3 regions of the Pseudomonas sp. TE4620 genome follow, and region 1 is predicted to be linked to each of the others. Evidence: predicted binding sites of a transcription regulator. Region 1 holds the regulator's gene; each other region holds the start of a gene.
The links. The regulator FliA, encoded in region 1, starts transcription of late flagellar genes. The targets are predictions, from matches to a motif close to CTAAAGTTTNNNNNNNNNNNGCCGNTAA.
Positions count from the first base shown of each region.

Region 2: ACZ9A3_RS21780 (methyl-accepting chemotaxis protein) is a predicted target of FliA. The motif match lies at 3,795-3,822, and genes of this name have one in related genera.
Region 3: motA (flagellar motor stator protein MotA) is a predicted target of FliA. The motif match lies at 5,042-5,069, and genes of this name have one in related genera.

Region 1 is NZ_JBWBQO010000001.1:978,420-988,210, forward strand. It holds gene flhF (flagellar biosynthesis protein FlhF) at 1-1,278, shown strand, start outside; gene fleN (flagellar synthesis regulator FleN) at 1,399-2,232, shown strand; gene fliA (RNA polymerase sigma factor FliA) at 2,229-2,969, shown strand; gene ACZ9A3_RS04695 (chemotaxis response regulator CheY) at 3,073-3,447, shown strand; gene ACZ9A3_RS04700 (protein phosphatase CheZ) at 3,467-4,255, shown strand; gene ACZ9A3_RS04705 (chemotaxis protein CheA) at 4,268-6,499, shown strand; gene ACZ9A3_RS04710 (protein-glutamate methylesterase/protein-glutamine glutaminase) at 6,545-7,663, shown strand; gene ACZ9A3_RS04715 (flagellar motor protein) at 7,663-8,403, shown strand; gene motD (flagellar motor protein MotD) at 8,407-9,294, shown strand; gene ACZ9A3_RS04725 (ParA family protein) at 9,340-9,791, shown strand, end outside.
Region 2 is NZ_JBWBQO010000001.1:4,674,973-4,684,763, reverse strand. It holds gene ACZ9A3_RS21790 (nitrilase-related carbon-nitrogen hydrolase) at 1-129, opposite strand, end outside; gene ACZ9A3_RS21785 (flavin monoamine oxidase family protein) at 293-2,119, shown strand; gene ACZ9A3_RS21780 (methyl-accepting chemotaxis protein) at 2,109-3,719, opposite strand; gene ACZ9A3_RS21775 (hypothetical protein) at 4,009-4,239, shown strand; gene ACZ9A3_RS21770 (cell division protein ZapA) at 4,236-4,538, shown strand; partial or broken gene ACZ9A3_RS21765 (HAMP domain-containing protein) at 4,695-5,771, shown strand; gene ACZ9A3_RS21760 (methyl-accepting chemotaxis protein) at 5,895-6,632, shown strand; gene ACZ9A3_RS21755 (threonine aldolase family protein) at 6,711-7,751, opposite strand; gene glyA (serine hydroxymethyltransferase) at 7,983-9,236, shown strand; gene ACZ9A3_RS21745 (sarcosine oxidase subunit beta family protein) at 9,257-9,791, shown strand, end outside.
Region 3 is NZ_JBWBQO010000001.1:5,674,121-5,683,911, forward strand. It holds gene ACZ9A3_RS26295 (histidine kinase) at 1-332, opposite strand, end outside; gene serB (phosphoserine phosphatase SerB) at 468-1,682, shown strand; gene asd (archaetidylserine decarboxylase) at 1,739-2,602, opposite strand; gene ACZ9A3_RS26310 (rhodanese-like domain-containing protein) at 2,612-3,421, opposite strand; gene ACZ9A3_RS26315 (HDOD domain-containing protein) at 3,468-5,003, opposite strand; gene motA (flagellar motor stator protein MotA) at 5,135-5,986, shown strand; gene motB (flagellar motor protein MotB) at 5,990-7,012, shown strand; gene ACZ9A3_RS26330 (TIR domain-containing protein) at 7,079-7,561, opposite strand; gene rsgA (small ribosomal subunit biogenesis GTPase RsgA) at 7,820-8,851, opposite strand; gene orn (oligoribonuclease) at 8,943-9,485, shown strand; gene ACZ9A3_RS26345 (trimeric intracellular cation channel family protein) at 9,586-9,791, shown strand, end outside.

The DNA.
Region 1 (9,791 bases):
CGTCAGGCCATGAAGCTGGTTCGCGATGAGCTGGGGGCCGATGCCGCCATCATTGGCAACCGACGGATTGCTGGCGGTGTCGAGCTGACGGCTGCGCTGGACTACAAGCTGTCCGCCCTGGCGCCACGGGTGCCGAATGTCGAGCTCGAAGACGAGCTGCGCAAGACCCAGTCGCGCATCGTCACCGCCCAGGCCGAGTTGAGCAGCCGTAGCGAGAGCGAAGATGGCAATCGCCAGCTGTTTGCCGGCTTGCCGCTGACCGCTTCCGAGCCGCTGGTCGACCCGCAGGTCGAAGCGCCGGCCGTGCCTGCTGCACCGGCCGCGGCACCTATCGACCCGCGCCTGTTCGACTCGATGCGCTCGGAGCTCTCGGGCCTGCGCGAACTGCTTGAAGTACAGCTCGGCTCGCTGGCCTGGAGCCAGTTGCAGGGCAACAAGCCGCAGCAGGCCAACCTCTGGCGCCGCCTGCAGCGCATCGGCCTGTCCGGGCCGATTGCCCGCGAACTGCTCGAGCTGACCACCGAAATCGAAGAGCCGCGTCATGCCTGGCGCATGCTCCTGGCGCACCTGGCGCGGATGATCCAGGTGCCGGAAATCGAACCGATCGAAGAAGGCGGTGTCATTGCCATGGTCGGTCCGGCCGGCATGGGCAAGACCACCACCCTGGCCAAGCTCGCCGCGCGCTACGTGCTCAAGTACGGCGCGCAGAACCTGGCCCTGGTGAGCATGGACAGCTTCCGTATCGGCGCCCAGGAGCAGCTCAAGACCCTGGGGCGGATCCTCAACGTTTCGGTTACTCACGTCGACCCGGGCCAGTCGCTGGCCCAGGCCCTCGACCCGCTGCTGCGCAAGCGCGTGGTACTGATCGATACCGCCGGCCTGCAAGCCAGCGACCCGGCGCTGCGCATGCAGCTGGAAACCCTTGCCGGGCGCGGGATTCAGGCCAAGAATTACCTGGTACTGGCAACCACCAGCCAGAAACAGGTGCTGACCGCCGCCTACCACAGCTACAAGCGCTGCGGCCTGGCCGGTTGCATCCTGACCAAGCTAGATGAAACCGCCAGCCTCGGCGAAGTATTGAGCCTGGCAATCAGTCACGAACTGCCGGTGGCCTATCTTACCGATGGCCCGCGCATTCCTGACGACCTGCACCTGCCGCGCCGGCACCAGTTGGTCAGCCGCGCAGTGAGCGTGCAGATGCAGGACGAGCCCAGCGAAGAGGCCATGGCCGACATGTTCGCTGATCTCTACCACAGCTCCGGCAAACGCGTGGGCTGAGGGGAATATGATTACGTTGCAAAGTACCTACATCAATGGTCTGCCAGGCATTTTTCAGGTGTTGAAAGCGCAGCCCAGTCATGTGGCCTCGGTCTAAGTAAGACAAGGTAAAGAACAAACATGGGTAGCATGCATCCCGTACAGGTGATCGCCGTGACCGGCGGCAAAGGTGGCGTTGGCAAGACTAACGTGTCAGTGAACCTGTCATTGGCGCTGGCTGAGCTTGGCCGTCGGGTCATGCTGCTGGACGCCGACCTGGGCCTGGCCAACGTTGATGTGCTGCTGGGCCTGACGCCCAAGCGCACCCTGGCCGATGTCATTGAAGGCCGTTGCGAACTGCGCGACGTGCTGCTGCAAGGCCCCGGCGGTGTGCGCATCGTGCCGGCGGCCTCGGGCACGCAGAGCATGGTGCACCTGGCTCCGGCCCAGCACGCCGGCCTGATCCAGGCCTTCAGCGAGATCGGCGACAACCTCGATGTGCTGGTGATCGACACCGCTGCAGGTATCGGTGACTCGGTAGTCAGTTTTGTCCGCGCCGCCCAGGAAGTGCTGCTGGTGGTGTGCGACGAGCCCACTTCGATCACTGACGCCTACGCGCTGATCAAGCTGCTCAACCGCGATTACGGCATGAACCGCTTCCGCGTCCTCGCCAACATGGCCCAGAGCCCTCAGGAAGGGCGCAACCTGTTCGCCAAGTTGACCAAGGTCACTGATCGCTTCCTCGATGTCGCCCTACAATACGTCGGTGCGGTGCCTTACGACGAATGTGTGCGCAAGGCGGTGCAGAAGCAGCGAGCGGTCTATGAAGCCTTCCCGCGTTCCAAGTGCGCGCTGGCATTCAAGGCCATTGCCCAGAAGGTCGATAGCTGGCCGCTGCCTGCCAACCCACGGGGGCACCTGGAGTTCTTCGTCGAGCGCCTGGTGCAACCGACGAGTGCGGGTCCGGTGCTATGAACGCCAGTGGTTATCGGATGTACAGCAAGGCTTCGCGTGACGCCCAGTACGAACTGATCGAGCGTTACGCGCCGCTGGTCAAGCGCATCGCCTACCACTTGCTGGCACGTCTGCCGGCCAGTGTGCAGGTGGAGGACCTGATCCAGGCCGGGATGATCGGCCTGCTCGAAGTCGCCAACAAGTATGACGCCAGCAAGGGGGCCAGTTTCGAGACCTACGCCGGCATCCGCATCCGTGGCGCCATGCTCGATGAAGTGCGCAAGGGCGACTGGGCGCCGCGTTCGGTACACCGCAATACCCGCATGGTCAGTGACGCGATTCGTGCAATTGAAGCAAAAACCGGCCGTGACGCTAAAGATCACGAGGTTGCTGCCGAACTTCAATTGAGTCTCGATGATTATTACGGGATTTTGAATGACACCCTGGGCAGCCGCCTGTTCAGTTTCGACGACCTGTTGCAGGACGGCGAACATGAAGGCCTGCACGAGGACGGTGCCAGTGCCCAGCTCGAGCCTTCGCGCGATCTGGAAGACGAGCGTTTTCAGGCAGCCCTGGCCGATGCCATCGCCAACCTGCCGGAACGCGAGCGTCTGGTCCTGGCGCTGTACTACGACGAAGAGCTCAACCTCAAGGAGATCGGTGAGGTCCTGGGGGTGAGCGAGTCGCGTGTCAGCCAGTTGCACAGCCAGTGCGCGGCACGTTTGCGTGGTCGCCTGGGGGAATGGCGGGCGCGTTGAACGCAGGTTCGATGCAGTCGTGAAATGTAGTGCCGAATTGATTGAATGCGCGTTCCGCGCTGAACGCGTTAAAGACTGCTTGGAGGTCTAATTGAACAAAGACATGAAAATCCTCATCGTGGACGACTTTTCGACGATGCGGCGGATCATCAAGAACCTGTTGCGTGATCTGGGCTTTACCAACACCCAGGAAGCCGACGACGGCAACACCGCACTGCCGATGCTCGAAAGCGGTCATTTCGACTTTCTGGTGACCGACTGGAACATGCCTGGCATGTCCGGTATCGACCTGCTGCGCAAAGTGCGTGCCGATGAGCGCCTCAAGCACCTGCCGGTGCTGATGGTGACTGCCGAAGCCAAGCGCGAGCAGATCATCGAAGCCGCCCAGGCCGGGGTCAACGGCTACGTGGTCAAGCCGTTCACCGCCCAGGTGCTGAAAGAAAAGATCGAAAAGATCTTCGAGCGCGTCAATAGCTGAGGTACGCCACGGGGGCGCTATGGAGCAAACACAATCATCCTTGGGCGAGTTTGAGTCGACACTCAAGAAACACGCCCGGGAACTGGTCGACAGCCTTGAACGAGGCAAGTTCGGCGACGCGGTGCAACTGATCCATCAGCTGAACCAGACCCGTGACCTTGGCCTGTATCAGGAAGTCGGCAAACTCACCCGCGAGCTGCACAGCGCGATCGTCAGTTTCCAGATCGACCCGCACATGCCGCAAGCCGAGGAAGTGTCGCAGATCACCGATGCGACCGAACGCCTGTCCTACGTGGTCAAGCTGACCGAGGGCGCGGCCAACCGCACCATGGACCTGGTCGAAGCCAGCACGCCGGTACTCAACGAACTGAGCGACGAGGCCAAGGCGCTGAGTGTCGACTGGCAGCGCTTCATGCGCCGCGAAGTGGCGGCACCGGAGTTCCGTGAGCTGGCCAAGCGTGTCGACAGTTTCCTGACGCGCAGCGAGGAGGGCAACCGCAAGGTCGCCAGCCACCTCAATGACATTCTTCTGGCTCAGGACTACCAAGACCTGACCGGCCAGGTGATCAAACGCGTCACGGCGCTGGTCACCGAAGTAGAAAGCAATCTGCTCAAGCTCGTGCTGATGGCAAGTCAAGTTGACCGTTTTGCCGGTATCGAACATGACCACCAGCAGCTGCGCGCTGAAAAAGATCAAGAAAAACATCCGACTCGGGGTGAAGGTCCGCAGATTCATGCCGATAAGCGTGAAGACGTTGTGTCCGGTCAGGACGATGTCGACGATCTGCTGTCCAGTCTGGGTTTTTAGGGAGCACGTTTAATGAGCTTCGGCGCCGATGAAGAAATCCTTCAGGATTTCCTGGTAGAAGCCGGCGAAATTCTTGAGCAACTGTCCGAGCAATTGGTCGAGCTGGAAAGCCGACCGGATGATGCCGACCTGCTCAATGCGATCTTTCGCGGTTTTCACACTGTAAAAGGGGGCGCCGGCTTCCTCCAGCTCAACGAGCTGGTGGAGTGCTGCCATATCGCCGAAAACGTGTTCGACATCCTGCGCAAGGGTGCCCGACGCGTCGACTCCGAACTGATGGACGTGGTCCTGGAAGCCCTGGACACGGTCAACAGCATGTTCGGCCAGGTTCGCGAGCGCAGCGACATCACCCCGGCGACCCCAGAGCTGCTGGCGGCGCTGTCGCGCCTGGCCGAGCCTGCCGGGGAAGACGAAGCACCAGCCCCTGCCGCTGAGCCCGAGGTGCTTGAAGCACCGGCGGCCGAGGCCGAGGCGGACATCACCGACACCGAATTCGAGCAACTGCTCGACTCGCTCAATGCAGTCAAGGCCGAGGCACAAGCCCAGGACGCCGAGCCTGCCGGTGACGAAATCACCGACGCCGAGTTCGAGTCGCTGCTTGACCAGTTGCACGGCAAGGGCCAGTTCGCCGCCGACAACCTCGGCGGCGCGGCTGAAGCACCGGCTGTTGCAGCTGCCGCTGGCGATGTCAGTGGCGACATCACCGACGATGAATTCGAAGCGCTGCTCGACCAGTTGCACGGCAAGGGTACTTTTGCCGTCGATGCACTGCCGGGCGCTGCTGCCGCGCCTGTGGAAGCCTGCGCGCCTGCCGCGGCTGGCGATCACATCTCCGAGCACGAGTTCGAAGCGCTGCTCGACGAACTGCACGGCAAGGGCAAGTTTGCGCCGGACGCAGTAGCCACGGCTGCACCAGTTGCCAGCGCAGCACCTGCGAAAGCGGCGGCCAAGCCTGCGCCAGCACCTGCCGCCAAGCCAGCTGCTGCACCAGCCCCTGCGGCCAAAGCAGCGGCTGCGGCGCCTGCACCTGCACGCCAGGCCGCTCCGGCTGCCGAAAAGCACCCTGCCAGCGAAACCGAAACCACCGTACGGGTCGACACCGCGCGGCTCGACGAGATCATGAACATGGTCGGCGAGCTGGTGCTGGTGCGTAACCGCCTGGTGCGCCTGGGCCTGAACAGTGGCGACGAGGCCATGTCCAAGGCCGTGTCGAACCTCGACGTGGTGACCGCCGACCTGCAGACCGCGGTGATGAAAACCCGCATGCAGCCGATCAAGAAGGTCTTCGGGCGCTTCCCGCGCCTGGTTCGCGACCTGGCCCGGCAGTTGAAGAAAGAAATCAACCTGGAGCTGGTCGGCGAAGAGACCGACCTCGACAAGAACCTCGTCGAGGCCCTGGCCGACCCGCTGGTGCACTTGGTGCGCAACGCCGTCGACCATGGCGTCGAAACCCCGGAAGAGCGCGAAGCCTCGGGCAAGTCCCGCGGCGGCAAGGTAGTGCTCTCGGCCGAACAGGAAGGCGACCACATCCTGCTGTCGATCTCCGATGACGGCAAGGGCATGGACGCCGACGTGCTGCGCGCCATTGCGGTCAAGCGCGGAGTGATGGACAAAGACGCCGCCGATCGCCTGAGCGAGACCGAGTGCTACAACCTGATCTTCGCCCCGGGTTTCTCGACCAAGACCGAGATTTCCGACGTGTCCGGGCGTGGCGTGGGCATGGACGTGGTGAAAACCAAGATTTCCCAGCTCAACGGCTCGATCAACATCTACTCGACCAAGGGCCTGGGCTCGAAGATCGTCATCAAGGTGCCGCTGACCCTGGCGATCATGCCGACGCTGATGGTCATGCTCGGCAACCAGGCGTTCGCCTTCCCGCTGGTCAACGTCAACGAGATCTTCCACCTCGACCTGTCGCGCACCAACGTGGTCGACGGCCAGGAAGTGGTGATCGTGCGTGACAAGGCCTTGCCGCTGTTCTACCTCAAGCGCTGGCTGGTCAGCTCGGCCGCTCATGAAGAGCAGCGCGAGGGCCATGTGGTGATCCTTTCGGTGGGTACCCAGCGGATCGGCTTCGTCGTCGATCAACTGGTGGGCCAGGAAGAAGTGGTCATCAAGCCGCTGGGCAAGATGCTCCAGGGCACCCCGGGCATGTCGGGCGCCACCATTACCGGTGACGGGCGCATTGCGCTGATCCTCGACGTACCGAGCATGCTCAAGCGTTACGCCGCCCGGCGTATTTGATTCTGGTGGCGCGGCTCACATGCCGCGCCCCCTAATGGAGTGTTTATGGCAGTCAAGGTCCTGGTGGTGGATGATTCCGGTTTCTTCCGCCGCCGCGTCTCGGAAATTCTTTCAGCGGACCCGACTATCCAGGTCGTCGGTACCGCGACCAATGGCAAGGAAGCGATCGACCAGGCGCTGTCGCTCAAGCCCGATGTCATCACCATGGACTACGAAATGCCCATGATGGATGGCATCACCGCCGTGCGTCACATCATGCAGCGTTGCCCGACCCCGGTGCTGATGTTCTCCTCGCTGACCCACGAAGGCGCCCGCGTCACCCTCGATGCGCTGGATGCCGGTGCGGTCGACTACCTGCCGAAGAACTTCGAAGACATCTCGCGCAACCCGGAGAAGGTCAAGCAACTGCTGTGTGAAAAGGTTCATACCATTTCCCGCAGCAACCGTCGTTTCAGTGCCTACGCAAGCCCGGCGCCCGCGCCGCAGCCAGCCGCCCAACCTGCCGTCAGCAGCCTGGGCAGCACGCCTGCACCACGCGCCGCAGCATCTGTGCGCGCAGCGGCTGCGCCAGCATCGAGTGCTTCGCCGGCACCCAAGCGCAAACCCTACAAGCTGGTTGCCATCGGTACTTCCACCGGCGGCCCGGTTGCCCTGCAGCGGGTTCTGACCCAGTTGCCGGCCAACTTCCCGGCGCCGATCGTGCTGATCCAGCACATGCCGGCGGCCTTTACCAAGGCGTTTGCCGAGCGCCTCGACAAGCTGTGCAAGATCAGCGTCAAGGAAGCCGAGGACGGCGACATGCTACGCCCGGGCCTGGCCCTGCTGGCCCCTGGCGGCAAGCAGATGATGGTCGACGGCCGCGGCACGGTGAAGATCCTGCCGGGCGACGAGCGCCTGAATTACAAACCGTGCGTGGACATCACCTTTGGTTCGGCGGCCAAGTCCTATGGCGACAAGGTGCTGTCGGTGGTGCTCACCGGCATGGGCGCCGACGGCCGCGAAGGTGCGCGCCTGCTCAAGCAGGGCGGTAGCACCGTGTGGGCCCAGGATGAAGCCAGCTGCGTGATCTACGGCATGCCCATGGCCATCGTCAAAGCCAACCTGGCAGACGCCGTGTATGGCCTGGACGAGATCGGCAAGCACCTGGTCGAGGCCTGCGTCTGATGGATGTCTTGAGCCTTATCGGGATCATCCTGGCCTTTGTCGCCATCGTTGGCGGCAACTACCTCGAAGGCGGCCACCTGTCGGCACTGCTCAATGGCCCGGCGGCCTTGATCGTGCTCGGCGGCACCCTGGCGGCGGCCTTGCTGCAATCGCCGATGAGCGCCTTCAAGCGCGCGCTGCAGATCGTGCGCTGGATCCTGTTCCCGCCACGGGTCGACCTGGCTGGCGGTATCGACCGGGTCGTCAACTGGTCGCTGACCGCACGCAAGGAAGGCCTGCTGGGCCTGGAAGGCGTCGCCGATGCCGAGCCGGACCCGTACGCACGCAAAGGTCTGCAGTTGCTGGTCGACGGCGCCGAGCCGGAAGCCATTCGCAGCATTCTCGAGGTGGATTTCTACACCCAGGAAAGCCGCGACGTGCAGGCCGCCAAGGTGTTCGAGAGCATGGGCGGCTATGCGCCGACCATCGGTATCATCGGTGCGGTGATGGGCCTGATTCACGTCATGGGCAATCTTGCTGACCCGTCGCAGTTGGGCAACGGCATTGCCGTGGCCTTCGTCGCCACCATTTACGGTGTTGCCAGTGCCAACCTGATCCTGCTGCCGATCGCCAACAAGCTCAAGGCCCTGGCCCTGCGTCAGTCGCGCTACCGGGAAATGCTTCTGGAAGGCTTGCTGTCGATCGCCGAAGGCGAAAACCCGCGCTCGATCGAGCTGAAGCTTCAGGGCTTCATGGAGTAACACATGGCGCGCCGTCGACAACCCGAAGAGCATGAAAACCACGAACGCTGGCTGGTGTCCTACGCCGACTTCATCACCTTGCTGTTTGCCTTCTTCGTGGTCATGTATTCGATCTCGTCGATCAACGAGGGCAAGTACAAGGTCATTTCCCAGGCGCTGATCGGCGTGTTCAACGACCCCGAGCGGAGCATGAAGCCGATCCCCATTGGCGACGAGCGCCCGCTCAGCGTCAAGCCGGCCGAGCCGTTGATCAAGGACAGCGAGCAGGTCGATGCGGGCCTGGCGCAAACCAGCAGCGACCCGCTCAAGACCATCACCGATGACGTGCGCGACGCCTTCGGCGACCTGATCAAGTCCGACCAGATGACCGTGCGCGGCAACGAGCTGTGGGTCGAGATCGAACTCAATTCGTCGCTGCTGTTCGGCAGCGGCGACGCCATGCCCAGCGACGTGGCGTTCAACATCATCGAGAAGGTGGCGAAGATCCTCAAGCCGTTCGCCAACCCGGTGCACGTCGAAGGCTTTACCGACGACCTGCCGATTCGCACCGCGCAGTACCCGACCAACTGGGAGCTGTCATCGGCACGGGCGGCGAGTATCGTCCGCCTGCTGGCGATGGAAGGGGTGAACCCGGCGCGCATGGCATCGGTCGGTTACGGCGAGTTCCAGCCGATCGCCGCCAACGACAGCGCTGAAGGCCGGGCGCGCAACCGACGGGTGGTGCTGGTGATCTCGCGCAACCTCGAAGTACGCCGCAGCCTGACTGGCACTGGCAGCGCCAATGCCACCCCGGACGCGGCGATGAAGCGGGCTGGCACACAAACTGCACCGCCAGCGGTAGCACCGACGGTGGGCGACAATCGCGTCAATTCCCCGTCACCGACCCTATAACCGATCCCGGCAGGGCAGGCTGCCGTACCGGGAGGAAGCAACGCAATGAGAGTCTGGGCAGTAGCCAATCAAAAAGGTGGAGTCGGCAAGACCACCACGTCCATCGCCCTGGCCGGCCTGCTGGCCGAGGCGGGCAAGCGTGTGGTTGTCGTCGACCTCGACCCGCACGGGTCGATGACCAGCTACTTCGGGCACAACCCCGATGCGCTGGAGCACAGTTGCTACGACCTGTTCCTGCACAAGGGCACGGTGCCCGAGGGCTTGCCCGGGCAATTGCTGTTACCCACCAGCGACGAGAAAATCTCGCTGCTGCCGTCGAGCACCGCCCTGGCCGTGCTTGAGCGCCAGTCGCCGGGCCAGAGTGGCCTGGGCCTGGTGATCGCCAAGTCTCTGGCGCAGCTTTGGCAGGATTTCGACTACGCCATCATCGACAGCCCGCCGTTGCTCGGCGTGCTGATGGTCAACGCCCTGGCGGCCAGCCAGCAGTTGGTGATCCC
Region 2 (9,791 bases), 3.7 Mb from region 1:
CAGTTCCGCGCCTTCCCGGGCGGCCTCGATGATCGCTGCATTGGAAACTTCGCGGTTATGGATTACATCGGCAACTTTCGGTGCAACTTGGGCGCAAGCAATGCGCAGCGGCAGTGATGATGTGTTCATGTGTGCTCTCCTGAAAATAATGATCAGGCGATATAAAATAGTTAGCGTCAACTGGCATTTTTGCTAGTTCAAGTTCCGTGTTTTTGATTGCCAATCAATATAACTATTGAAGACCCCCGGCTCTATGCTGTGAGTTCATCACTGCCTTCAGGCGGAGCCTGATATGTCCTCGATCCCTTCACGAATTCTTTCCGCCAAGCGTGTGCTGGATAATCAGGTTCGGGCGCTGATTCCAGACTTTCCTTTTGACTATGGGCAGTACCTGGCGGACAAGGGGCCGGCACCGCTTGGCCGAATCCAGCCACAGCATCATGGCCAGCAAGTGCTGGTGGTGGGGGCCGGCGTGGCCGGGCTGGTTGCCGCCTATGAAGCAATGCGCATGGGCCTGCATCCGGTTTTGGTGGAGGCCAGCGGACGCATAGGCGGGCGCCTGTATTCGACCGCGGTCAACGATAGCGTGCCGTTTGAGCGCGGTGCCATGCGCTTTCCGTTGTCGGGCCAGGCGCTGATGCATTACTTCAGCAAAGTGCGCATGCGGGATAACACTGAAGACTTTCCCAATCCCGGAAGTGCCGCCGCCGTTAGTACCGTCGTTGATTATGCCGACGAAAAATATTACTACGAAGTCGGCAATGACAACTTTCCCCGGCCGCCGGCGTTCGAGAACATTGAAATCAAGTTCTTCGATGAGTTTCTCGAGCAGGCGCCTATCCATTTCAAGGAAATGGAACACACCATGTCTGCCGGGACAATAGACCAGGCGAAAATCAAACTGTTGTGGAATGCAATTTTGCGCGAAGGCTGGGACAACCTCAGCTTTCATGCCGCGATGGTCGAGCAGGCGCGTTGGCCTGCCGACGAGATTAACCTGTTCGGCCAGATCGGCTTTGGTACGGGTGGCTGGAACACCGACTTTCCCAATTGCTTTCTGGAAGTACTGCGGGTGCTGTATACCGGGCTGGATATCAACCACCTGTTGATGCGCGACGGTGCCGACCAGTTGCCCCTACGGCTTTGGCAGCAACCTGCAGCGGCCTTTGGTGATGACAGCGTGTTCTGGCCGCAGAACATGACCCTGGAAGAACTGGCGAGCGCGTTTCCGGGCGACCCGCTGCGCCAGGAAGTTCGGCAGATCAAGCGCCTGACAGCGGGCGAAGGTGGCGGTTTCGAAGTGCTCTGCCATGACCTGCAGAGCGGACGCGACCAACGCCTGCGCTACGCCAGTGTGGTCTACACCCCGCATGTGCGGATACTCGACAAGTTCCGCTACATGAACGGCGCCGAAGGCCTTGAGGCCAGCCGTTCGCTGCTGACGCAGCAGCAATGGGAAGCAGTGATGTATACCCACTACATGCAGTCGGCCAAGGTATTTGCCGCTACCCGCGAGCCGTTCTGGACCCAGCGCGGGCCGGACGGCAAGCAACTGATGAGTATTACCCTGTCTGACCGCCTGACCCGTGGCACCTACCTGGTGGACTACAGCCGAAACCCGGGAGCCTACAAAGGTAGTGGGGTTTTCTTGTCATATACCTGGAACGACGACAGCCTGAAGTTTCTCGGTGACCGTCAGGGCGACCTGCCGCAGCATGGCGAGTTGTGCACCGCCTTGCTCGATCAGGTTTATCCCGGCCTGGACCTGGCTTCGCATTTCCCTGCGGCAGACCCCTTTGTCGAGATCAACTGGGAGAACGAGCCTTTCTATCTTGGGGCTTTCAAGATGAACCTGCCGGGCCAGTACGAGTACCAGCGGCTGTTGTTCAGCCAGTTCAAGGAGGGCAGTGACGGTAGCGCAGTGGATGGCTTCATCCTGGCCGGCGACGATGTGTCCTGGACCGGCGGTTGGGCTGAAGGGGCGGTGACCACGGCACTTAATGCCGTGGACAAACTGGCCACGCGCTACAACAACGGCTTCAGCCCCGAGGGCGGTCCCATTGCGCAGTGGGACCCCCTCAAGCCGGCTGCGCTGGCCGATCTGCAGGTCAAACGCTGAAACGTGCCACCAGCCCGCTCAGGTCCACCGCCAGGCGCGACAGCTCGGCACTGGCGGCGCTGGTCTGGTGGGCGCCGGTGGCCGACTGCACCGAAAGATCGTTGATGTTGACCAGGTTGCGGTCGACTTCGCGGGCAACCTGGGCCTGCTCTTCGGCGGCGCTGGCGATCACCAGGTTGCGTTCGTTGATCTCGGCCACCGCGCCGGTGATGGTTTCCAGCGCCAGGCCGGCGCCACGGGCGATGTTCAGGGTCGACTCGGCGCGTTCGGTGCTGTTGCGCATGGAGTTGACCGCCTGCTCGGTGCCGCCCTGGATACTGCCGATCATCCGTTCGATTTCGCTGGTCGACTGCTGGGTGCGGTGGGCCAGGGCGCGCACTTCATCAGCCACTACGGCAAAGCCGCGGCCGGCTTCCCCGGCACGCGCCGCTTCGATGGCGGCGTTGAGAGCCAGCAGGTTGGTCTGGTCGGCCAGGCCGCGAATCACATCGAGCACCTTGCCAATATCACGCGACTCTTCCGCCAGGTTGCCGATCAGTTCGGCAGTGCCTTGCACGTCGGTGCTCATGCGCTCGATGGCGCTGACGGTTTCCATGACCAGGTCACGGCCGTCACCGGCCGAACGGGTGGCTTCCTTGGAGGCTTCCGAGGTGCTCACGGCATTGCGCGCGACTTCTTCGACGGCGCTGGTCATCTCGGTGACGGCCGTGGCGGCCTGTTCGATTTCGTTGTTCTGTTGCTGCAGGCCACGGGCGCTTTCGTCGGTGACGCTGTTGAGCTCTTCGGCCGCCGATGCCAGCTGGGTGGCCGAGCCGGAAATCTGCTGCAGGGTGTCGCGCAGCTTGTTCTGCATCTTGGCCATGGCCTTGAGCAGACGCGCTGCTTCGTCCTGGCCTTCGGCGTGGATGCTGCGGGTCAGGTCGCCTTCGGCAATCCGCTCGGCGGCCTGCAGGGCTTCGTCGATCGGCTTGACGATGCTGCGGGTCAGCAGCAGGGCGCAGATCAGGGTCAGGGCGGTGGCGGCCAGCAGCAGGCCGATCACCAGAGTCACGGCATTGGAATATTGTTCGGCGGCGGTGCGGTTGATCTCGCTGGTTTGTTCGGTGTTGATGCTGACCAGTTGATCCATGACGCTGTTGATCTGCTCGGAGCTGTCGAGCATGTCGCGGTTGATCAGGTTGCGCAGGGTGTCCAGGTCATTGTTCTGCGAGGCCAGGCGCATGCGGTTTTCCAGTTGGCGGTACTGGCCCAGCAACTGCACGTACTGGTTGTAGGCCGAGCGTTCCTGGTTGCCGAAGATCAACGGTTCGTAGTTGCGGCGCGCGTCGTCGATCTGCTGGTTGCGCTGGTCGATCAGCTTGAGGGTGGCCTGCAGGGTGTCGGCTTCGCGGTTGAGCAGCAGGCGGTACGACAGAGTGCGCAGGCGCAGGGTCAGCTGGGTCAGTTGGTCGAGGTTGGTCAGGCTTGGCACCGTCGAGGTCTCGATGGTTTCGCCGGCCTGGCGAATCTTGCTCATCTGGTTCAGGGCGAACAGACCCAGGGCCAGCATCAGCGCACCGATCAGAGCAAAGCCCAGAAGCGCGCGCGGGGCGATATTCATGTTGCGTAGGGACATGGTGGTATCCAGGAGGGAAAAGGGCACGCGAACCGTGCGCAGGAGTCAGGACTGCCATGCCTATCGGTCGGCGGGGTAAAGACTTGAGCGGGCGAAGATGAAATTGTGAGGCAGCTATCTTTTTTCCTGACCGGTGGTAGGCAAAACGGGGAACCGGACCCGGATCGGCGGGTCAATCTGCACCAGGCCGAAGCGTCTAAACCCGATATCCCTGGCTAGCACGCGGACTTTTCTTTATCGTGTGCGCCCCCTGAAACACCCCGAGAAGGCAATCATGTTGGAAACTTCCCTTAGTCAACTGGAGCAACTGGTCAGCGACCTGGTGCAGAAGAATCAGGAACTGACCGAGCGCAACGCGCAAATCAGTGCCGAACTGGCCCAGGCCAAAGATGAAAACGACAGCTTGCAATTGAGCCTGCTGGAGCAGGAAGAAAAGCAGGGCGCTACCGCCGCACGCATCCAGGCCCTGGTTGAGCGTGCCAGCGTTGGTGCCGTGAACGCATGAAAACCTCAGCGCAGCCGATCAATGTCGTGTCGATCCTCGGCAGCGATTATTCGATCAAGGCCCCCGAAGGCCAGGAGCAGGCGCTGGCGCAAGCGGTGCAGATGCTCAATGCCTCATTGGCCGATACCAAGCGTAAATACCCGACCCTGATCGGTGACAAGCTGCTGGTACTGGCAGCCCTCAACCTGTGCTCGCAGCAGATCGAACTGCAACAGCAGCACCAGCAGGCCCTCGACCGTTACCAAGAGCAAGTCAACGCCACGGTCGATGTGATTGCGCGGACCATCAGCAACAGCTGATCGCCTCCAAAGCCCCAAGCTAAACCTTTTTGCCAGCTCACCGCCTTCGGGAGGGTGGGCCGGCATTGCTGTGGATCACTGTCATTATTGTATTTCCTGTTGTATACAATTGGCCTGTCTCTTGCACTACAGGGCTTATTTACCCAGGGGAAATACATGCAGTTCTGGCGGCGCAGTATCCAGTGGCAATTGATCGCAAGCATGGGCGCAGCGCTGTTGCTGAGCATTCTGGTGGTGGTCGGCATCTACAGCGTGGCGGTCAATCGGCTGACCGAGCGTTACCTGGTCGACACTGCCTTGCCGGCGAGCATTGAGGCGATTCGTAACGACATCGAGCGCATGCTTGGCCGGCCGCTGACGGCGGCGGCGGACATCGCCAACAACACCCTGCTGCGCGACTGGCTGGCGGCGGGCGAAGACAGTGCCCAGGCGCCGCAATTCATCGAGTACCTCGAAGCCCTGCGCAAGCACAACCAGGCCTTTACCGCGCTGTTTGCCGCGACCGCGAGCAACCACTACTACAACGAGAAAGGCCTGGACCGCACCCTCAGCCGCAGCAACCCGGCGGACAAATGGTTCTTCGGCTTCATCGACAGCGGCAACCCGCGGCTGCTGAACATCGATACCGATGGCAGCACCGGCGAACTGGCGCTGTTCATCGATTATCGGGTGGAAAAAGCCGGGCAACTGGTGGGCATCGCCGGGCTTGGCCTGCGCATGACAGAACTGTCCGAGCTGATTCACAACTTCAGTTTTGGCGAGCACGGGCGAGTCATGCTGGTGCGCGGCGACGGTTTGATCCAGGTGCATCCGCAGGCGCAGTTCAGCGGCAAGCGGCAGTTGGCCGAACAGATTGGTGGCGAGGCTGCCAAAGTTGTCTTGAGCCGTGAGCAGGGCCTGCACAGCAGCCGCTTCGAGCGCGATGGCGAGGGCTACCTGGCCCTCAGCCTGCCGCTGCGTGACCTCAACTGGACGCTGGTTGCCGAAGTGCCAGAAGCGCAGATCTACGCCCAGGTACGCGAGACCGTCTGGCTGACCAGCCTGATTGGCGGCGCAGTGGCGTTGGTGTCGCTGTTGCTGGTGGTACTGCTGGCACGTGGTATCGTCCGGCCGATCCGCCGCGTGACCGCTGCCCTGATGGCCATCGGCAATGGCGGCGGCGACCTGACCCAGCGCCTGGACGAGAACCGTGCAGACGAACTCGGCGACCTGGCCCGTGGCTTCAACCGCTTTCTCGACAGCCAGCGTGACCTGATCGGCGAAGTGCTGAGCACCAGTGAGCGCCTGCGGGCCTCGGTGGCGCAAGTCACGCAAGTGGTGGACAACACCGCCGAACGTTCCGGCCGCCAGCAGGAAATGACCGAGATGGTCGCCACCGCCGTGCATGAGATGGGCCTGACCGTGCAGGACATTGCCCAGAATGCCGGCAATGCCGCGCACGCCTCGCAAACCGCGCGCAGCGAAGCGCTACAGGCCCGCGACGTAGTGCGCCGCTCGATTGCCCATATCGAGGGCATGTCCGAGGAGATTGGCCAGGCGGCCAGTGCAGTGGGGGAGCTGGCTACGGAGGTGGCGTCGATCGACGAAGTGCTGGCGGTGATCCGCAGCATCTCCGAGCAGACCAACCTGCTGGCGCTCAACGCTGCCATCGAAGCGGCGCGGGCCGGCGAGATGGGCCGCGGCTTTGCCGTGGTCGCCGATGAGGTACGAACCCTGGCGCGGCGCACCCAGGTGTCCACCGATGAAGTGCAGCAGATGATCCTGCGCCTCAAGCAGGGTGCTGGCAGTGCGGTGGCGTCGATGCAGGCCGGGCAGGCGGCAACCGGCACGGGCGTGGAGTCGAGCCAGCAGACCGGTGCTTCGCTGGGGACCATCACCGAGCAGGTCGAGCACATCAGTGACATGAACCATCAGGTGGCGACAGCGACTGAAGAGCAGTCGGCGGTGACCGAGGAGATCAACCGTACGGTGCAGGGGATTTCCGACCTGGCGCGGGAAACGGCAGTGGATGTGCAGGGGTGCCGGGAGGAGTGCCAGGCGCTGCGCGGGCTGGCCGATGACCTGGCGCGGCAGATGGGTGGGTTTCGCCTTTGAAATTATCGCGGGGCAAGCCCGCTCCCACCGGATTTCATTGATCTTCGGTGGGAGCGGGCTTGCCCCGCGATAAGGCCCTCAAGCCCCCATCACCGCCCGGATATCTGCCGCCAGCTCACGCACCCGCGCCTCTTCGGTATCCCACGAGCACATGAAGCGTGCGCCGCCGCTGCCGATGAAGGTATAGAAGCGCCAGCCCTTGTTGCGCAAGGCTTCCAGCGCCGGCTCCGACATTTGCAGGAACACCCCGTTGGCTTCCACCGGGAACATCAGCTCAACCCCCGGCACATCGCGAACCAGTTCGCTGAGCAACTGCGCGCAGTGGTTGGCATGCACAGCGTGGCGCTGCCAGGCGCCGTCTTCCAGCAAACCGACCCAGGGTGCCGACAAAAAGCGCATCTTCGACGCCAGTTGCCCGGCCTGCTTGCAGCGGTAGTCGAAGTCTTCGGCCAGCTCGCGGTTGAAGAACAGGATCGCTTCACCCACCGCCATGCCGTTCTTGGTGCCGCCAAAGCACAGCACATCGACTCCGGCCTTCCAGGTCAGCTCCGCCGGGCTGCAGCCAAGGAACGCGCAGGCGTTGCTGAAGCGGGCGCCGTCCATGTGCAGGTTCAGGCCCAGCTCCTTGCAGGTGGCGCTGATGGCCTTGAGCTCGTCCGGGCGGTAGACGCTGCCGACCTCGGTGGCCTGTGTGATGGTCACCACCCTTGGCTTGGGGTAGTGGATGTCCTGGCGCTTGAGCGCCACTTCGCGGATCGACTCGGGGGTCAGCTTGCCGGCTTCGCTGCGCGCGGTGAGCAGCTTGGAGCCGTTGGAGAAGAACTCCGGGGCGCCGCATTCGTCGGTCTCGACGTGGGCGGTCTCCGAGCAGATCACGCTGTGATAGCTCTGGCACAGCGACGACAGCGCCAGCGAGTTGGCGGCGGTGCCGTTGAAGGCGAAGAACACTTCGCAGTCGGTTTCGAACAATTTGCGGAAGTATTCCGAGGCACGTGCCGTCCATTGGTCGTCGCCGTAGGCGCGCTCGTGGCCCTGGTTGGCCTTTTCCATGGCGGCCCAGGCTTCGGGGCAGATACCTGAGTAGTTGTCGCTGGCGAATTGCTGGCTTTTATCTGGCATGAGACTGTCCTGTGAACGACGCAGACGAGCACTCTAAACCAAGAATTGCGGCGTCGCCTATACAAAGCATTGCCCCCGTGGAAGCGGGCTTGCCCCGCGATGAGGCTACATGTCGTAAACGCACCTTTGCGTGGCGTCCGTAGGCATCTGGGCTGTCTGCGTCGGTCATACCATCGCTGCAAAAGGGCAATTGCCCGACAAGAACCGATGCCGCTGCCGGGAGAGACTGCGATGTTCAGCAAGCAAGACCAGATCCAGGGTTATGACGATGCACTGCTGGCGGCGATCAATGCCGAAGAGCAACGCCAGGAAGATCACATCGAGCTGATCGCCTCGGAAAACTACACCAGCAAGCGTGTCATGCAGGCCCAGGGCAGCGGCCTGACCAACAAATACGCCGAAGGCTACCCGGGCAAGCGCTATTACGGCGGTTGCGAGCATGTGGATAAAGTCGAGCAACTGGCCATCGACCGCGCCAAGCAGCTGTTCGGCGCCGATTACGCCAACGTTCAGCCGCACTCCGGCTCCTCGGCCAACAGCGCCGTATACCTGGCCCTGCTGCAGGCCGGCGATACCATCCTGGGCATGAGCCTGGCCCACGGCGGTCACCTGACCCACGGCGCCAAGGTGTCGTCCTCGGGCAAGCTGTACAACGCCGTGCAGTACGGCATCGACACCAACACCGGGCTGATCGACTACGACGAAGTCGAGCGCCTGGCGCTGGAGAACAAGCCGAAGATGATCGTCGCCGGGTTCTCGGCCTACTCAAAAACCCTCGATTTCCCACGCTTTCGTCAGATCGCCGACAAGGTCGGTGCTTATCTGTTTGTCGACATGGCCCACGTTGCCGGCCTGGTCGCCGCTGGCCTGTACCCGAACCCGCTGCCTTACGCTGATGTGGTCACCACCACCACCCACAAGACCCTGCGCGGCCCGCGTGGCGGCCTGATTTTGGCGCGCAGCAACGAAGAGATCGAGAAGAAGCTCAACGCCGCGGTGTTCCCCGGTGCCCAGGGCGGCCCGCTGATGCACGTGATCGCCGCCAAGGCGGTGTGCTTCAAGGAGGCGCTGGAGCCTGGCTTCAAGACCTATCAACAGCAGGTGATCGACAACGCCCAGGCCATGGCCGAAGTGTTCATCAAACGCGGTTATGACGTGGTTTCCGGCGGCACCGACAACCACCTGTTCCTGGTCAGCCTGATCCGCCAGGGCCTGACCGGCAAAGAGGCCGACGCCGCCCTCGGCCGTGCGCACATCACCGTCAACAAGAACGCCGTGCCCAACGACCCGCAGTCGCCGTTCGTCACCTCCGGCCTGCGCATCGGCACCCCGGCGGTCACCAGCCGCGGCTTCAAGGTCAGCCAGTGCGTGGAGCTGGCCGGCTGGATCTGCGACATCCTCGATAACCTCGGTGATGCCGACGTCGAGGCCGATGTTGCGAAGAACGTGTCGGCACTCTGTGCAGATTTTCCGGTTTATCGCTGAGTGGTCCAGGAGTAAAGACTATGCAACGTTACTCAGGCTTCGGCCTCTTCAAGCACTCACTCAGCCACCACGAAAACTGGCAGCGCATGTGGCGCACGCCCACCCCGAAAAAAGTCTACGACGTGGTCATCGTCGGTGGTGGCGGGCATGGCCTGGCCACCGCCTACTACCTGGCCAAGGAACACGGCATCACCAACGTGGCAGTGGTCGAGAAGGGCTGGCTGGGAGGCGGCAACACCGCGCGCAACACCACCATCGTCCGCTCCAACTACCTGTGGGACGAGTCGGCGCACCTGTATGAACACGCGATGAAGCTCTGGGAAGGGCTGTCACAAGACATCAACTACAACGTGATGTTCTCCCAGCGCGGCGTCTACAACCTCTGTCATACCTTGCAGGACATGCGTGATTCCGAGCGTCGGGTCAGTGCCAACCGCCTCAATGGCGTCGACGGCGAGCTGCTCAATGCTCAACAAGTAGCTGAAGAAATCCCTTACCTGGACTGCTCGAAGAACACCCGCTACCCGATCATCGGCGCCACCGTGCAGCGCCGCG
Region 3 (9,791 bases), 4.7 Mb from region 1:
TCGACGCTGTAGATCGCCGCATGGGCCACCAGCGGGTTCTTCACCAGGTTGCCCAGCAGCACGTTGAGGCTGAGGATGTCGTTGGACACCAGCAGCTCGGTGGCCGAGGTGGCGGTCTGGGTGGTCAGGCTCTGCCCGAGGGCATCGGCCTGCTCATGCATGGCTTCCTTGAACTGCAGGCCCATCACGCAGGCGTAGATCACCAGCGCCAGTGCCACCAGAAACACGTTATGGCAGGCGATACGCAGCGCCAGCGGTATTCGGCGTTGGCGCAGGGCGTGGAAGATCAGCAGGAAGAAGTTGTCGGTCTTAACGGGCGTGGGCCGGTTCACAGAGCGCGGCTCTTTATGTCGGAGAAGTTGCTGCGCAGTATAGCGAGCGCTCAGGGGCGGGCAAAGTATCGACTGCGCCCGATGGTCAGCGAAAATCGGTAGAATGCGCTTTTTTTCAACGAGTCGGAGCCCGTCTTGCGCGAAATCGTTCTGATTAACATCACCGGTGAAGACCGCCCGGGTCTTACCGCCGCCATCACCGGCGTCCTGGCCCAGGGTGGAGTGAACATCCTCGACATCGGTCAGGCGGTGATTCACGACACCCTGTCCTTTGGCATCCTGGTCGAAATTCCGGATACCGAGAAGGCCTCGTCGGTGCTCAAGAACATCCAGTTTGCGGGTAACGAACTCGACCAGCAGGTGCGGTTTACCCCGGTTTCCGAAGCCGACTACCAGAATTGGGTCGAAGGCCAGGGCAAAGCCCGGCACATCGTCACCCTGCTGACCCGTCGGGTGACTGCCGAGCAGTTGCAGCGGGTCAGCTCGATTACCGCCAAGTACGGGCTGAACATCGACCATATCGATCGCCTCTCGGGCCGTGTCGCGCTGGACACCCCGGCCGAGCAGAGCAAAGGCTGCATCGAGTTCTCGGTACGTGGCGAGCCGGCTGATCCGCAAGCCCTGCGCGCCGAGTTCCTCAGCGTCGCCCAGGAGCTGAACGTCGACATCGCCTTCCAGCAGGATTCGCTGTTCCGTCGCAACCGCCGCCTGGCGGTGTTCGACATGGACTCGACGCTGATCGAAGCCGAAGTGATCGACGAGCTGGCCAAGGCTGCCGGGGTCGGTGAGCAGGTATCGGAAATCACCGAGCGGGCCATGCGTGGCGAGCTGGATTTTCGTGCCAGCTTCAAGGAGCGCCTGGCGCTGCTCAAGGGCCTGGACGTTGGCGTGCTGGACCAGATCGGTGCGTCGCTGCGCCTGACCGAAGGCGCCGAAACGCTGTTCGCCGAACTCAAGCGCCTGGGTTACAAGACCGCCATCCTCTCCGGTGGCTTCACCTACTTTGCCAAGCAGCTGCAAGCCAAGCTGGGCATCGACTACGTGTTCGCCAACGAGCTGGAAGTGGTGGATGGCAAGGTGACCGGCGTGGCGGTCGAGCCGATCGTCGACGCCCAGCGCAAGGCTGACCTGCTGGGTGAGCTGGCGCGCAAAGAAGGCCTGCAGATGGAGCAGACCATTGCCGTCGGCGATGGCGCCAACGACTTGCCGATGCTGGCGATCGCCGGCCTGGGCGTGGCGTTCCGGGCCAAGCCGCTGGTCAAGCAGTCGGCCAAGCAGGCGATCTCGACCCTGGGTCTCGATGGTGTGCTTTACCTGCTGGGTTTTCGCGATCGCGACGCTCGCGCCTGACGGACCTGGCTCCCACAGGTACAAAAAAGCCCGCATCGCTGCGGGCTTTTTCAGTTTCAGGCCTGTGCCGGCAGTGCCAGGCGCTCGCCCATGCTCACCGCAGAGCCGGCGCCGAGCTCTTCGGCCCATTTCACCTGCTCTGGCCCGAACAGCACCACGGCCGTCGAACCGAGTTTGAAACGGCCCAGCTCCGCGCCTTTTTCCAGGTGGATCGGCGCGCGGCTGGCTTCGTCGTAGCGCACCGTCTTCAGTTCACGCTTGGGTGGCGTTACCAGGCCGGCCCAGACGGTTTCGATCGAGGCGACGATCATCGCACCCACCAGTACCACGGCCATCGGCCCGCGCTCGGTGTCGAACAGGCAGACAACGCGCTCGTTGCGGGCGAACAGCTCCGGAACGTTTTCGGCAGTGGTCTGGTTGACCGAGAACAACCGGCCCGGTACGTAGATCATCTCGCGCAAGGTGCCGGCCAGCGGCATGTGCACGCGGTGGTAGTCCTTGGGCGACAGGTAGATGGTCGCGAACTGGCCACCCATGAACGGCGCGGCATTGGCCGGATCGCCACCCAGCAGCTCGAGGGCGCTGAAGCTGTGGCCCTTGGCCTGGAAGATGCGGCCGTGCTCGATCGGGCCGAGCTGGCTGACGGCACCGTCGGCCGGGCAGAGGATTGCCCCCGGGGTTTCATCCAGCGGACGTGCACCGGGCTTGAGGGCGCGGGTGAAGAAGGCGTTGAAGTGCTCGTAGGCGGTAACGTCTTCGACCAGGGCCTGGGACATGTCCACCTGGTAGCGCTTGGCGAACCAGCTGGTGAAGGCGTTCTTGAACCAGCGCACGCGGCATTCGGCAACGCAGCCGGCCAGGCGCGAGAGCAGGTGGTGGGGCAGCAGGTACTGGCTGATGATAAACAAGCGGGATTTCATTGGGTTTCCTTAAACTTCGACAGGGGTGTCGGGGTGGTTGCCCCATTCGCCCCAGGATCCGGCGTAGGCTTTGACCCGAGGGTAGCCCAGATGCTTGGCCACCAGGTAGGTAAAGCCGGATCGGTGGTGGGTCTGGCAGTGGGTGACCACTTCCTTGTCTTTGCTGATGCCCAGCTGCTCGAGGATCTCGGGCATGTCCTTGCGGATGCGCTGGTGATCGTTCAGGTCCATGCCGGCGGTCCATTCGAAATTGACTGCGCCGGGAATGTGCCCGCCCTTGGCTGCGAGAACTTTCTCGCCGCGGTATTCGGCCGGGCTGCGCGCGTCCCAGATCACCAGGTCGGCAGCGTTGAGGCGGCTTTGCAGGTATTCGCGGGTGGCCGTAGGCTCTTCGTGCAGGGTCAGGTTGACCGTGCCGCTGGCAGCGTCGGGTACTTCAGTGTTGAGGTTGCTCGCTGGCCACGCGTGGACACCGCCGTTGAGGTAGTGGTAACGGGAGTGACCGATTACATCCAGCAACCAGATGAAACGCCCGGCCCAGCCGCCGCCCTCGTCGTCATAGACCACATAGACCGCATTGGCGTTATGGCCGAGCTCGGCGAAGAGTTTTTCCAGGTCGGCCTTGGCCGGCAACAGGCCCGGCGCAGGAGGCTGGCCTAGCTGGGTGCGCTTGAAGTCGACGAAGCGCGCCCCCGGAATATGCCCGCTGGCATAGCGGTTGGGGCTGGTTAGGTCGACCAGGATCAACTCTGGCGCATCCAGGCGGGTTAGCAGGTCTGCCGGCTCGATAACCAGGGGCAGGCCAGAAAAGTCAGTCATCCAGAGTCTCCAGGGCGGAACAGAGGGGGCGATTGTAGCGCATGGCTCAGGCGCTGCGGTTGCTGAAGGCGGTCAGGGCCCGCTCGATGCATTGCGCGGTTTTGCCGAAGGCTTGCACGCTGACGTCCGCCAACGGCTTGCCGCCCTGGTCGGCGACCAGCAGCATCACCACCCGGCCATTGCTCGACAGCGAGCGCAGCAGCACGTGTTCGCTGCGAAACAGGGCGCGCAGGCTGGGCGGCAGCAGGGCTGAGAACTGCGCGTGGTTTTCCGGGGTCAGGCGCAGTTGCGCCGTTTTGCTCAGCAACCGTTGCAGCAGTTTGCTTTGTTCAATCGGCAGCACCAGGCTGGCGGCTTCCGCCGGCAGGCCGGCAATCTGGTGGACGCGCAGCTGGCTCAGGGTCTTGTCGGTCATCAGCAGCATCACCCGCTGCATGCCGCAGGCGACCAGCGCGTCGCGAGCCAACGTCGTCAGGTGGATAGCATTGCTGAACGGGCTGGGCTCGGTCAGCAGCTCCCCGCAGAGTTTGCGCCAGGTGCCCAGGGCCTGGGCCGAAGGCGTTGGCGGGGCGATCTGGCCCTGATGCAGGCGTTGCTGGTGCCATGGCCAGAGCAGCGCCTCGGCCGGGTGGAACAGGCCAGGGCAGGCGTGATGACGGGCGCTGATTGCCGCTTGTTGGTGCACCAGTTGCTGGACATCATCCAGCGGCGTTTGCAGGTAAAGGCTGGTGAGCAGTTGCCAGCGCTGCACATGGGCATTGGTCCAGCCAACCTGCGAGGCCAGGGCCAGGCCGTTGGCCAGCAGCACGGTATTGGCCGGCTGGTTGAACCAGCGGCGCAGGCTTGGTTGATCGTCCAGGCGCTGCTGCTGGTGCAGGCTGTCCTGGTCACGGGCGATGAGGATCGCCTGGGCCAGTAGCCGGCGCTCCTCCTGAAGTAAATGGTAACCGCGCGTTACCCAGTCCGGCAGGCGCCAGTGTTCGGCCAGGGCCTTGCACAGGCTCATGACCCGCACGCCGAACAGCTCTTGTTCCACCCGCAGTGCCGATTCGCCTTTGTGCACCACACGCAGCTCCCACTCATCGAGAAGCTTGGGGTGAGTCAGCGCCAGGGGCCACAGCGGTGACAGAAACAGCAGGCTGCCCCAATGGATTTCCTGCCACAGCCGCGCCAGGCGGCTGGCGAACAGGCCGTTGGCCTGCTGGCTGGCGTGCTGGCTGACCAGCTGCAGCTGACGCAGGGTCGGGGCAATTTCGGCTTCGGGCAGCGCCGGCAGGCGCTCCAGCAGTTCTGCGGTACGCGCCAGCCCCAGGCGGTTGAGGGCGATCTCCAGGCTCTCGGCCGGTTCGCCCAGGCCGGTATTGCTGTGGTGGTTGGCCTCGCGCATGACGCTGAGCACCAGTGCCGGGCTGTCCTGCATCAGTTCGGCGATGTCGCGCAACGAGCGGCGGCTGTCGCCAATGGCGGCTTTGACCCGTTCGTAGCTGGCCAGCGGAACCGGCAGGCGCACGCTATCGAGGAGCTTGACCCAGGCATCGAGTGTTTTTGGTGTTTGACTTGGCACGATGGTTTCAATAGGCATGCTGGAGGTAGGCCGAACTGGCTTTTCGCCTTGACTGACTATAGTCTGGCGCAGTTCTGCCGATAAGTAGAAGAAGAGTTTTTTTAACTTCCGCTCACGACCCTGACCACGACAGTAAGTGCTTTCTATCTATGGCTAAAATTATCGGCATCATCGTCGTATTCGCGAGTGTGCTCGGCGGATATGTACTTTCCCACGGCAAGATTGCGGCCCTGATCCAGCCTTTCGAAGTGCTGATCATCGGTGGTGCTGCTTTCGGTGCGTTCCTCCAGGCCAACCCTGGTTACATGACCATGCATGTAATCAAGAAGTCGCTGAAGATGTTCGGCACGCGCTTTACCCACACCTTCTATATCGAGGTGCTGGGCCTGGTCTACGAGATTCTCAACAAATCCCGTCGCGAAGGCATGATGGCGATCGAAGCCGATATCGAAGACGCCGCTGCCAGCCCGATTTTCGCCAAGTACCCGGCGGTACTGGGTGACGAACGCATGACCGCGTTCATCTGTGACTACCTGCGCATCATGTCCACCGGCAACATGGCCCCGCACGAGCTCGAGGGCCTGTTCGACATGGAACTGCTGAGCATGAAGGAAGAGCTCGAGCACCCGTCCCACGCCGTTACCGGCATCGCCGACGGCATGCCCGGCTTCGGTATCGTTGCCGCGGTACTGGGTATCGTAGTGACCATGGCCTCGCTGGGCGATGGCGACCAGAAGTCGATTGGCCTGCACGTCGGTGCGGCGTTGGTCGGTACCTTCTTCGGTATTCTCGCCGCCTACGGCTTCTTCGGCCCGCTGGCCACTTCCCTGCGCCATGACGCCAAGGAAGAGCTGAACGTCTACGAGGCGATCAAGGCCTCGCTGGTGGCTTCGGCCTCGGGCATGCCGCCATCGCTGGCCGTGGAATTCGGGCGCAAGGTGCTGTTCCCGGCCCACCGCCCGAGCTTCGCCGAGCTGGAACAAGCAGTTCGCGGTCGCTAAGCCATGGAGAACAATCAGCCCATTATCGTCAAGCGCATCAAGCGCTTTGGCGACGGCCACCACGGTGGCGCCTGGAAGATTGCCTTCGCCGACTTCGCTACGGCGATGATGGCGTTCTTCCTGGTGCTGTGGCTGCTGTCGACGGCCACACCGGAACAGAAGATCGCCATTGCCGGCTACTTCAAGGACCCGATCGGCTTTTCCGAAAGCGGCACGCCGTACATCATCGACCTGGGCGGTTCGCCCCAGCTCGCCCCGGAAAAAACCATCAACCCGGAAGAAAAGTCCGAGCCAACGCCTGAGTCCAGCATCCCGATCGACCAGAATACGGTCGAGAACATGGCCGAGCAGGTTGAGCGCGAGCGCCTCGAGTTGCTCCTGCAGGAGCTGCAGAACAAGGTTGAAGAGAACCCGCAACTGCAGAAGTTCAAGGACCAGATCCTCTTTGAGATCACCCAGGACGGGCTGCGCATCCAGATCATGGATGCCGAGAACCGGCCAATGTTCGACCTTGGCAGCGCGCGCCTGCAGCCGTACTTCGAGGACATCCTGCTGGCCATGGCCGACACCATCAAGGCGGTGCCGAACAAGATCAGCATCAGTGGCCATACCGATGCCAAGCCATACGCCGGCACCGGCGACTTCGGCAACTGGGAACTGTCGGCCAACCGCGCCAATGCCGCACGCCGCGCGCTGGTCGCCGGTGGCTACCCGGATACCCAGGTGGCGCGGGTGGTCGGCTATGCCTCGTCGTCGCTGTTCGACCGGCAAAACCCGCTCAACCCGGTCAACCGTCGGATCGACATCATCGTCCTGACCAAGAAGGCCCAGCGCACCATCGAAGGCGAGCAGACCCAGCCTGCCGCCCCCGAAGCCGGCCAGCCAGGCGCCGCGACGCAGGCTCCAGGGGCGACCCCGGAGCCAGCCCCGGCGGCCGAGCCCGAGCCGATGCAGCCACGGGAGTTGCGCCAGAAGCTGAACATCTTCGAAGACGGTGTATTGAAGATGGACGAAAACAAGCAGTAAGCCTGCTAGCTGAAAAAAACGCCCGTGCGCAGCGATGCCCACGGGCGTTTTGCTTGGCGCTACAGGCTAAAAGCCGCGGCGGATCTTGGCCTTGAGGTCGGCATGGAAGAAGTCGGCGTTGGAGCGGTTGGTGGCATTGGCCTCGCAGGCTTCGCTGTCGATCGAGCGCTTGAAGGTTTGCTCGTCATGGTAGGCGCGTACGTAGAGGTCGATGTGTTCGCGGTTGGTCATGGTTGGCCACTTCTCCAGATACCCCGGCAGCGTGGCCTCGCCGCACTGGTAAAAGGCTACCCGGCGATTGACCAGGGTGGCGGCGCCAAGCTGGAAGGGCACCCACCAGGCCTCGGCGGTTTCCGGTGCGAGCACGGCAATCAGGTGGGTGCACTGGCTGATGTTGCGGCGGATGATTCCGCTGATGTCGTCGGTGGTCTGCTGGGCCTCGCTGTCGAACAGGTCCAGCTGGGTATTGATGCCTTCAAGCTTGAGCCGCTCATTGATGATGAAGGCGTCCAGGCGTTCGCTGTGGCGATAACTGATAAAGACTGGCATCAGAAGTGCCCTCCCACGCTGGAGGGAGTGGCGTTGATGCGTAAAGGCTGAATTGTCATGGTTGATTCCTTTCATACGCAGGGCATGGGGTCGATTCGCTTCATGGCGGCGAATCTTGAAAGGTGACAATCAGCGAAAGTCTTTCGCACAGCAAGGTACGACCAGCAAAGCAGATGCTTCCTGCTTTGCTGGGTAATAAATCCTACGGATGAGTCCTACTTTGAACCGTTTGAGGCCCGTTTCCGGGCCTCAGATGTTTCAGTAAGTGTCTTGCGGCAGGCTGGCGATGATCGAGCGGTAGCTGTTCATCCGTTGCTGTTGCACGCGGCCGTCTTCGAGGGCCTTGAGCAGTGCACAACCCGGCTCGCGGTCGTGTTTGCAGTCGCGAAAGCGGCAGGTGCCGAGCAGGTCGGTGAACTCGATAAAGCCGGCTTCGACATCGGCACGGCTGACGTGGCCCAGGCCAAATTCGCGGATGCCCGGGGAGTCGATAAGCTCGCCACCACCGGGGAAGTGGTAAAGACGGGCGGTGGTGGTGGTGTGAGTACCCTGGCCGGACCATTCCGACAGATCGCCGACGCGGGTCTGAACCTCGGGCAGCAGGCTGTTGACCAGCGACGACTTGCCAACCCCGGACTGACCGACGAACACGCTGATATGGCCGTCAAGCTGGGCCTGCAGTTGCTCCATGCCGTTGCCGTGGTGCGCCGACACTTCCAGCAACGGGTAGCCAAGCTGGCGGTAAACTGCCAGCAATGCATTGAGCGCCGGAGCGTTCTGCTCGTCGATCAGGTCGGCCTTGTTCAGCAGCAGCAAGGGGCGGATGCCGGCATGCTCGGCCGCGACCAGGTAGCGGTCGATCAGGTTGGCATGGGGTTCCGGCGCCGGGGCGAAGACGATCACGATCAGGTCGACGTTGGCCGCTACCGGTTTGAGCTGGCCACGGCTGTCCGGGCGGCACAGCTCGGTATGGCGCGGCATCTGCGCGACAATCACGCCAATGCCCTGGTTGCCGGCGCGCCAGACTACCTTGTCGCCGGTGACCAGCGCCGGCAGGTTGGCCCGCAGGTGGCAACGGAACACCTGGCCGGCAACGTCGCCGTCCTGGGCTTCGACTTCGACCTGCACGCCAAAGTGAGCGATGACCAGGCCCATTTGCTCCGGGCCGAGGTCACCGCCTTCGAGCTCCTTCAGGGTCTGTTGTTCGCGTTTGGCGGCGCGGGCAGCGCGTTCACCCTGGATTTTTTCGATGCGCCAGTTCTGGCGTCGATTGAGCTGGCGTTTGGCCATGAAGGTTCCGTGTTCGGGAGGCAATATTTAACCGCGGGGAGTTTAGCACGCTCCACTAGGCTAAACTGCGCACCTACCGAGGAGCAGAATCATGCAGAACCCACAGAACCTGATCTGGATCGACCTGGAAATGACCGGTCTGGATCCGGATCAAGACGTCATTATCGAAATGGCCACCATCGTCACCGACAGCGACCTCAATACCCTGGCCGAAGGCCCGGTGATCGCCATTCACCACAGTGACGAGGTGCTGGCGCGCATGGACGAGTGGAACACCCGCACCCACGGCGCCTCCGGCCTGACCCAGCGGGTCAAGGACAGCCGCGTCAGCATGGCCGAAGCCGAGGCGCAGACCATCGCCTTCCTGGAACAGTGGGTGCCAAAGGGCAAGTCGCCGATCTGCGGCAACAGCATCTGCCAGGACCGCCGCTTCCTCTATCGCCACATGCGCAGCCTGGAAAACTACTTCCACTACCGCAACCTCGACGTCTCGACCCTCAAGGAGCTGGCAGCACGCTGGGCCCCTGAAGTGCGTGACAGCTTCAAGAAAGGCGGCACCCACCTGGCGCTGGACGATATTCGCGAGTCGATCAACGAACTGCGCCACTATCGCCAGCACTTCATCAAGTTCTGATCGCAACGCCGCCGGCTTGTACAGACAATCCGCGCGGCGCCCCCTTTTGGTGCCTGTGGCAACTGGTTAGACTGCGCGCCCCTTTGCACGGATCTGCGCCATGTTGTTGATGCTCTACCTCATTGCGATCACTGCCGAAGCCATGACTGGCGCGCTGTCTGCCGGGCGCCGCGGCATGGACTGGTTCGGCGTGGTGCTGATCGCCTGCATCACCGCCCTGGGCGGTGGTTCGGTGCGCGACGTGCTGCTGGGGCATTACCCGCTGACCTGGGTCAAGCACCCGGAATACTTGGTGCTGACCAGTTT